2 regions of the Streptomyces sp. NPDC087859 genome follow, and region 2 is predicted to be linked to the other one. Evidence: riboswitches for the same ligand, from Rfam matches in the RefSeq annotation. Region 2 holds a riboswitch; the other holds the start of a gene.

Region 1 (3,789 bases), on a different contig from region 2:
CCACGCGGCCGGCTTCGTCTGGTGCGCCGGGTCGGCCCATGTGTCGGAGTAGTGGAAGTCGATCCAGATGCCTATGCCGGCCCGTCTCAGACGGCGGGCGAGCGGGAGGACACGGGCCTTGTTGTTGTAGCCGTCGACCGGGTTCACCCAGACCTTCAGACGGGCGTGGGTGATCCCCGCGTGGGCGAGGAGGCGGACCGGGTCCTCGCGGCGGCCGTCGGCCGTGCGGTACACGGCGCCGTGGTCCTCGTTCTTGGGCAGTGAGGAGATGTCCATGGCCCGGATGTCCAGCCCACGGCGACCGCCCGCGGAGGCGGCCGCGGGCGTTGCCCCCAGCACGGGAACGGCCAGTGCGGCGGCTCCCGCGGCGGTGAGGACACTGCGTCTGCGCATGTGCGGTTCCTCTCGAAGTGCTCAAGTCGAAGTAGCCAGAAGATCAGCGCGGCTCGCGAATCTGGGATCGTGCACAGAATCAAGAGTGCCTGTCATCCGCGAGCAACATGTAGGTAACCCGACGGCCCCTTCGTTGACAAGGGGTTGAAACGCTTATCTGCTGTGCACGCTCACAGCTTCAGCGGGATGGTTCGCGCGCTCGGCCGGTTCGCCCTCGATCGTGACCGCTCAAGGAGAGGCTCCACTTGCGCGTCGAACCGGAGCAGACGTCAACGGATGTGAAGGGTGCAGCCGTCCGGTTCGCGTCGAGTCGATGGGGGTTTCCATCCGTATTCTCTGATCATGGCCGCACCCACCGCATATTCACTCGTCGCCACTGACCTGGACGGAACCCTGCTCCGGGGCGACGACACGCTCTCCGACCGTTCGCTCGCCGCGCTCGCGCGGGTGGCGGAGGCCGGGGCCCGGCATCTGGTGGTGACCGGCCGGCCGGCCCCGAGAGTGCGGCCGCTCCTCGACGACCTGGGCAGCACGGGGCTCGCGGTGTGCGGGCAGGGCGCGCAGGTGTACGACGCCGGCGCGGACCGTCTGCTGTGGTCGGTGACCCTGGACCGGGAGTTGGCCGAGACCGCGCTCGGCAAGATCGAGGCGGAGGTCGGCCAGGTGTACGCCGCCGTCGACCAGGACGGCGTCGACGGTCTCACGCTCATCGAGCCGGGGTATCTGATGCCGCACCCCACCCTCCCCGCCGTACGGGTCGACCGCCGCGACGACCTGTGGTGTGCGCCCATCAGCAAGGTCCTGCTCCGCCATCCCGCCCTGTCCGACGACGAGTTGGCGGCGACGGCCCGCGGAGTCGTCGGTTCCCTCGCGACGGTGACGATGTCGGGCCCCGGCACCGTCGAACTCCAGCCATGCGGCATCACCAAGGCGACGGGCCTGGCCCTGGCCGCCGACCACCTCGGCCTCGGCCCTCAACACACCATCGCCTTCGGCGACATGCCCAACGACATCCCCATGTTCGACTGGGCGGCACATGGCGTCGCGATGGCCAACGCCCACCCCGAACTCAAGGCCGTGGCCGACGAGGTGACCCTGTCGAACGAGGACGACGGCATCGCCGTCGTCCTCGAAAGACTCTTCCGGCAGGCCTAGGCCCTGTCGGCCTAGTACGCGCCCCACACGTTGTCGATCGACCCGTACCGCTGCGCCGCGTAGTTGCAGGCCGCGGTGATGTTGGCGACCGGGTCGTAGGGGTCCCACGAGGTGCCGGAGACGTGGTACGCCTGGAAGGTGGGGTCGATGACCTGGAGCAGGCCCTTGGAGGGGGTGCCGGCGGCCGCGTTGGAGTCCCAGTTGTTGATGGCGTAGGGGTTGCCCGACGACTCGCGGATGATGTTGCGGTAGATGCTGTCGTACGACCCGGGGATGCCGTTCTGGGCCATGACCTGGAGCGACGCCTGGATCCAGCCGTCGAGCGTGTTGGTGTAGCCCAGCGAGGTCGCCGTGGTCACGGTCGGGGTGGCCGCGGAGGCGCTGGTCGCGCCGATGACCGGGAGCGCGAGGACGGCGATGCCGGTACCGGCGACGGCGAGCTTGCGGGCGAGGCGGGACGTTCTGGTGCGACGGTGCTGAGCGGCAGCAGGCATGACGGTTCCTCTCCGACGCCTGCGAGGTGAGCTGTCGGGTTCGGGCGGGAGATGCCCGGCCGGGCCGCCGTACGGCGACACGACTTCACCCCAAGCCGGTCCGTTATGTCCGGCGACTTACCTGGTTCCCCCGCTCCTGCCGTGAGTTCTCGTAGGTGAGCGGTCTCCGGGCGGCGGCAGGATTCGGCGTTCCGCCCGGCCGGGAACGTATGCGAGAGCACATGTCCGGAACAAGTACCGGATTCACACAACGAGCCCATTGACCTCGGTCTGAGGCGTATGGGGTGCTTGATCCTTTGCGACCGCCAATCACCAACTGGCGTTCGTGCATGGCGGATCGGCGGACGTGATCTCACAGCCCGCCCACAGAATGAAGTGACTCAAGTCACTGAAGATGAAATCCGGCCGCAAATCGGGCAATTAACCTCAACCGGCTGTTCTCGGAATCCGCTTCTCCCACGTCCGGTGGAACACCACCTCGCCGCCCTCCGTGCAGACCACCTCGTTGGCGGCCAGGAAGAACTCCGCCCCGGCACAGCTGATCTCCGAGCGCGTACGGACCGTCGTGTCCCACGCGAGCTCCGGCCGGTGCAGCCGGATCGACCAGTCCGAGCGGGTGCGTGCCGACAGCGGGTCCGTTTCGTCGATCGTGTACGTCTCCAGCGCGTCCTCGGTGAACTCCAGACCGTCCGGGTACACGCGCGTGCCGCCGTACCGGGGGTCGACCTCCAGACGCCACTCACCCTTGGCGACATCGCGTACGACCAGTCGCTCGGGGCGCGGTTCGTCCAGCGTGGCGGGGAAGTTGACGCCGAGCGGCTCGGCCTGTTCGGGCTCGTCGAAGGTGATGTCGCCCGCCGACTCACGGGATCGCACCGGAAGTTCGAGGAAACTCCCCGCCGGGTCCAGCGCGAAGCCCGCCGCGGAGTCGGCCTGCGGCCAGATCCACGGCCAGTACGCGGAGGAGACGGCGAGCCGGATGCGGTGGCCGGGCGGGAAGGCGTGGCCGATGCCGTTGAGGTCGAACGCCACCTCCTCGGTGGCCCCCGGCTCCCACGGCACCGCCCGGTCCCGCCCGTGCCGCGCCGACAGATTCAGCACACCCCGGGTGACCAGCGTCGACGAACCGTCCGGTGCCACATCGCAGAGCCGGGCGACGACCTGCCCGCGCGGCACCTCCGAGGTCAGCCGCAGCCGCACCCGGGGCCGCCCCAGCACCCATGTCTCCTCACCCACCGCGAACTCGAAACAGGCCGAGCGGGCGTCCTCCTCCCGCTGGTCCGGCGGCAGATCGGCGTCGTTGCCGAAGGGGAAGAAACGGCCGGCGTCCACGCCCGTGTGCTGCGGGGAACGGACCAGCACAGGGGCGCCCTGAAGGCCGTACGAGACCATCGTGACGTGGGGTGAGGGCCAGGCCGGCTCGCCGACCCAGCGGCCGGGGAGGGTGCCGTACACCGTGGCCGGGGGGTGCGAGTCGCTGACGTACGCCCGCAGCAGCGGCTCCCGCATGATCCCGGTGTCCACGCCCTTCAGATGCTGGTCCCACCAGCGCAGGGTCTCCTGGAGGAAGCCGATCGCCGGGCCCGGCGGCAGACCGCGGTCGGGGTACTGGTGGGACCAGGGGCCGATGAGTCCGCGTACGCGGTCCTGCGGCAGGTGCCCGACCAGACGGAGGACCGTGTCGCGGTACGGGTCGTGCCAGCCGCCCACCGCCAGGACCGCCGCGTCGATCGCGCCGTAGTCCTCA
Region 2 (3,789 bases):
TCCCCCGGCGGCTCGTTCAGCGCGATGTCGGCGATCTACGACACGATGCGGTTCGTCACCTGCGACGTGGAGACGGTCTGCCTGGGGCAGGCCGGCTCGTCCGCCGCGGTGCTGCTGGCGGCGGGCACCCCGGGCCGGCGGTTCGCCCTGCCCGGCGCGCGCGTGGTGATCCACCAGCCGTCCCTGCCCCAGCCTGTGGAGGGCCAGGCCAGCGATCTGGCCATCCAGGCCGAGGAGTTGGGGCGCATCCGGTTCCGGCTGGAGGAGATGCTCGTACGGCACACCGGGCGCACCCACGAGCAAGTCACCGCGGACATCGAGCGGGACAAGGTCCTGGACGCGCAGGAAGCCGTGGAGTACGGCCTGGTGGACGGGATCATCCCCAGCCGCAAGGCGTCGCGCACCGCGCCCGGCGCCCGGTGAGCGGGCGATGCTGCCGCCGGAACTTCCTCCGCTGCCCGCCCTGACGCGCGCCGAGGGCGAGTTGATCGACCGTTATCTCGAGGTGGTCGACCTGCTCGGCCGTATCAACCCGGCGCGCCACGATGACACCTACCGCGGGCTGCGGGCCGCCCAGGCGCTGGTGACGAAGGCCGCCGAGCTGCGCGACGCGCTGGCGACCATGCATCGGCGCGGCGAGACCGAAGTGCACGCCATGACCCTGGCGCGTGCGCTGCGGGTGCTCGACGGCGAGCGGCGCACAGCCCGGGTCACGGTGCCGCCGCACTCCGACAGTTGACGTGACGGCAGCCGGTCCGGCGCGCCCGACCGCGTGGCGGCGCGTCCGGGCCGGCCTTCAAACGGACCAAACGACGTACCCCCGTTTGGAGTAGACACCTCTCCTTTGACAGGGCCGCAAAGGTTGCGCAACGCGCGTAGCCCGACTCCGGAATGAGTACCTCCGTCGCTGGTCCGGGGGTCCTTGACCCTGTCGACGTTCCCTCGAACAGACGAGTGTCCACCCGAACGGGTGAGTGGTGAGTAACGCCACAAATCCCCGATTCCATTGGGTTTTTCGGCGTGGAGTACGTGAAGATCCCTGTCTGACGACAAGACCCCGCCGCAGCGGCGGGGCGATCCGGGCGGACGCCGAGTCCTGCCGCCGCCCGGATGACCGGTCGACAGGAGTGGATCGGCAGGAGTGGAGGACCCAGGCACGACGGGTCGCCGGATCGGCCTTCAACAGCCGATCCGAGCAGCCCTTGGGGTGAAGCCGCAGTATGCGGCCGGGCAACTTCGCCAGCCCGAATCCGACAGGTCATCCTTCACAGGCGGCTGACGAAGGGTTGCGCATGTCTGCGCTCAATCGTGTCCCGTCGCTCATGGCCCGGGCCGGTACGGCCTCGGCTCTCACCATCGCCGCCGTGGGCGGCTCCCTCGTGGTCCCGGGCGTCGCATCCGACGCCGAGGCCGCGACACCAGCGACGAAGGCACTCCAGGTCGCTGCCTCCAAGAAGGGCTCCCCGTACAAGTGGGGCGCCGCGGGGCCGCACCGGTTCGACTGCTCCGGGCTCACGCTCTACTCATTCAAGAAGGCGGGCAAAAGCCTGCCTCGTACGGCGGCCCAGCAGTACAACAAGACCCGCCACATCTCCGTGGGGAACCGCAAGGCCGGAGACCTCGTGTTCTTCCACTCCGGCTCCAGCGTGTACCACGTCGGCATCTATGCCGGGAAAGGGAAGATCTGGCACTCCCCGAAGAGCGGGGAGGTCGTGAAGCTGCAGAAGATCTGGACCAAGAGCGTCTGGTACGGCCGGGTCAAGTGACCCGTCCCGTGGGGGTGATGGCGACCTGACCTGCCGTCACCCTCGCGGGGCCGCCGTGACGCCTTGAGAGGCGCCTCCGACTTCCGGAGGCGCCTCTCTACGGTTCCTGCTGCCCCGCCGCGGAGACCGGCTCGGCCGGTACCGTCCACGGGAGTTCGATGGAGACGGTCTTGCCGCCCTCCCGGGTGGGCCGGACTCTCAGCTTGCCGCCGCACTCCGCGGTCAGCCAGCGGATGATGACCATGCCACGGCCGTTGTCCTGCTGGACGGCGGCCGGCAGCCGCTTCGGGAACCGCGGATGACTGTCGGTGACCCCGATGCGCAGTTGTTCGTCGCGGTCGAGCCGGATGTCCACCGTGAAGGTGGGTGACTGCCCGAAGGTGTGCTGTACGGCGTTGGTGGCGAGTTCGGAGACGATGAGCCGGATCGTCTCGGCTGCCTCGGTGGTCGCCGGCAGGCCCCATTCCGCCAGGGTGCCGATGACATAGGTGCGGGCCGTGGCGACCGAGGCGGGATCGCTCGGCAGAGTGACGGATGCTTCCAGATGGTCTGCCATGGCGACGTCGTCCCTTTCCCACGGGACCGCGGTCCGACACGGAGCGGATGGTTCGAGTACGGTCCCGGACTGGTGCTTCATCGCCAGACTGCCATTACGCGGCCGGTCACGGTGCCGATCCACCAAGATATGCATATATCTGTCGCTCGAAGCGGTGAACTCTCCGACGGAAGACCGTATTTGGGTGGCCCGGAAGGAGTAAGGAGTAGCCCATGCAGCACGGTCCCGCGGTACGCCGCCGGAAACTGGGCGCCGAACTGCGTGCGTTGCGCACCAGTGCGGGGCTCACCAGTGGTGAGGCGGCCCGGCTGGTGGGCTGGCACCAGTCGAAAGTGAGCCGGATCGAGACCGGCGCCAGCGGCGTGAAACCGGCCGACGTGCGGTTACTGCTGGACGCCTATGCGGTGCACGATACCCAACTGCGCGAGTTGCTCCTGGTGTTGGCGGGCTCCGACGAGGGCGGCGGACGGCACCACTGGTGGCACCAGTACCGCGGGGTACTGCCACCGACGTATCGCGACTTCATCAGTCTGGAGTCCCAGGCCGGTGCGATGCGCACGCTGGAGACCTCCGTGGTGCCCGGGCTGCTGCAGACGCCCGAGTACGCGCGTGCGGTGACCCGGGCCGCGGTGAACGGGCTCGGCACCGAGCCGGATGAGCGGCTCGACGCGCTGGTGAAGGTCCGGCTGGCCAGACAGGACGTGCTGCGGGCCGAACCGCCGCTGAAGCTGAGCGCGGTGCTGGACGAGGCGGTACTGCGCCGGGACATCGGCGGGCCCGAGGTCATGGCGCGACAACTGGAGCGGCTGATGGAGGCGGCCCGGCTGCCCCAAGTCCGGATTCAGGTCCTGCCGTTCGCCGCGGGAGCCCACATCGGCATCACCGGGCCTTTCGTAATCTTCTCATTTTCGAGCACATCTGATCTGGACGTGGTTGTTCTCGACCACTTGACGAGTAGCCTCTACCTTGAGCGGAAAGAAGACCTCCAGGCCTATACCGAGGCCTTCAACGCCCTTCAGATCCACGCCCTTTCGCCCGAGGACTCGTTGGATTACATCGCCGGGATAGGTGACGGCGCGTAAGGAGGCACCATGTCCGCAATGCCTCGGAACATATCTTCCAGTACTGATCTGCACCCCGTGCGGTGGCTGCGCAGCAGTTACAGCACGGGAGCCAACAACTGTGTCGAGACGGCTCGGCCGCACACCGGTCCAGGGACCGGGCTGCTCGCCGTGCGCGACTCCAAGAACCCGTCCGGACCCGCGCTGCTCTTCTCCCCCGGGAGCTGGGCGGAGTTCACGGCCTCGTTCTGATCCCTTCCGCCCCTAGCACGGCCGTGTCACGCCGACTCATGGTCGTGTCTCACCGATCACACGTACAGCGCGTTCGATCTGCGCCTCGGAGAGGTCCGCGCGGGCGGTCAGCCTGAGCCGTGAGATGCCGTCGGGCACGGAAGGGGGACGGAAG

What was found. Region 2 has a riboswitch for cyclic di-AMP ahead of ACIOHP_RS39420 (C40 family peptidase). Riboswitches for the same ligand answer to the same signal wherever they lie in the genome.
Region 1: another riboswitch for cyclic di-AMP. It lies ahead of ACIOHP_RS03325 (transglycosylase SLT domain-containing protein); the one in region 2 lies ahead of ACIOHP_RS39420 (C40 family peptidase).

The regions. Positions count from the first base shown of each region.
Region 1 covers NZ_JBIUUU010000001.1:701,829-705,617, reverse strand. Annotated here, with positions in the region: gene ACIOHP_RS03335 (arabinogalactan endo-beta-1,4-galactanase) at 1-393, opposite strand, end outside; gene ACIOHP_RS03330 (HAD family hydrolase) at 736-1,548, shown strand; gene ACIOHP_RS03325 (transglycosylase SLT domain-containing protein) at 1,560-2,042, opposite strand; cyclic di-AMP (ydaO/yuaA leader) riboswitch at 2,044-2,204, opposite strand; gene ACIOHP_RS03320 (CocE/NonD family hydrolase) at 2,469-3,789, opposite strand, start outside.
Region 2 covers NZ_JBIUUU010000020.1:171,421-175,209, reverse strand. Annotated here, with positions in the region: gene ACIOHP_RS39430 (ATP-dependent Clp protease proteolytic subunit) at 1-423, shown strand, start outside; gene ACIOHP_RS39425 (hypothetical protein) at 431-739, shown strand; cyclic di-AMP (ydaO/yuaA leader) riboswitch at 1,078-1,289, shown strand; gene ACIOHP_RS39420 (C40 family peptidase) at 1,293-1,766, shown strand; gene ACIOHP_RS39415 (ATP-binding protein) at 1,864-2,322, opposite strand; gene ACIOHP_RS39410 (helix-turn-helix transcriptional regulator) at 2,535-3,404, shown strand; gene ACIOHP_RS39405 (DUF397 domain-containing protein) at 3,414-3,635, shown strand; gene ACIOHP_RS39400 (8-amino-7-oxononanoate synthase) at 3,672-3,789, opposite strand, start outside.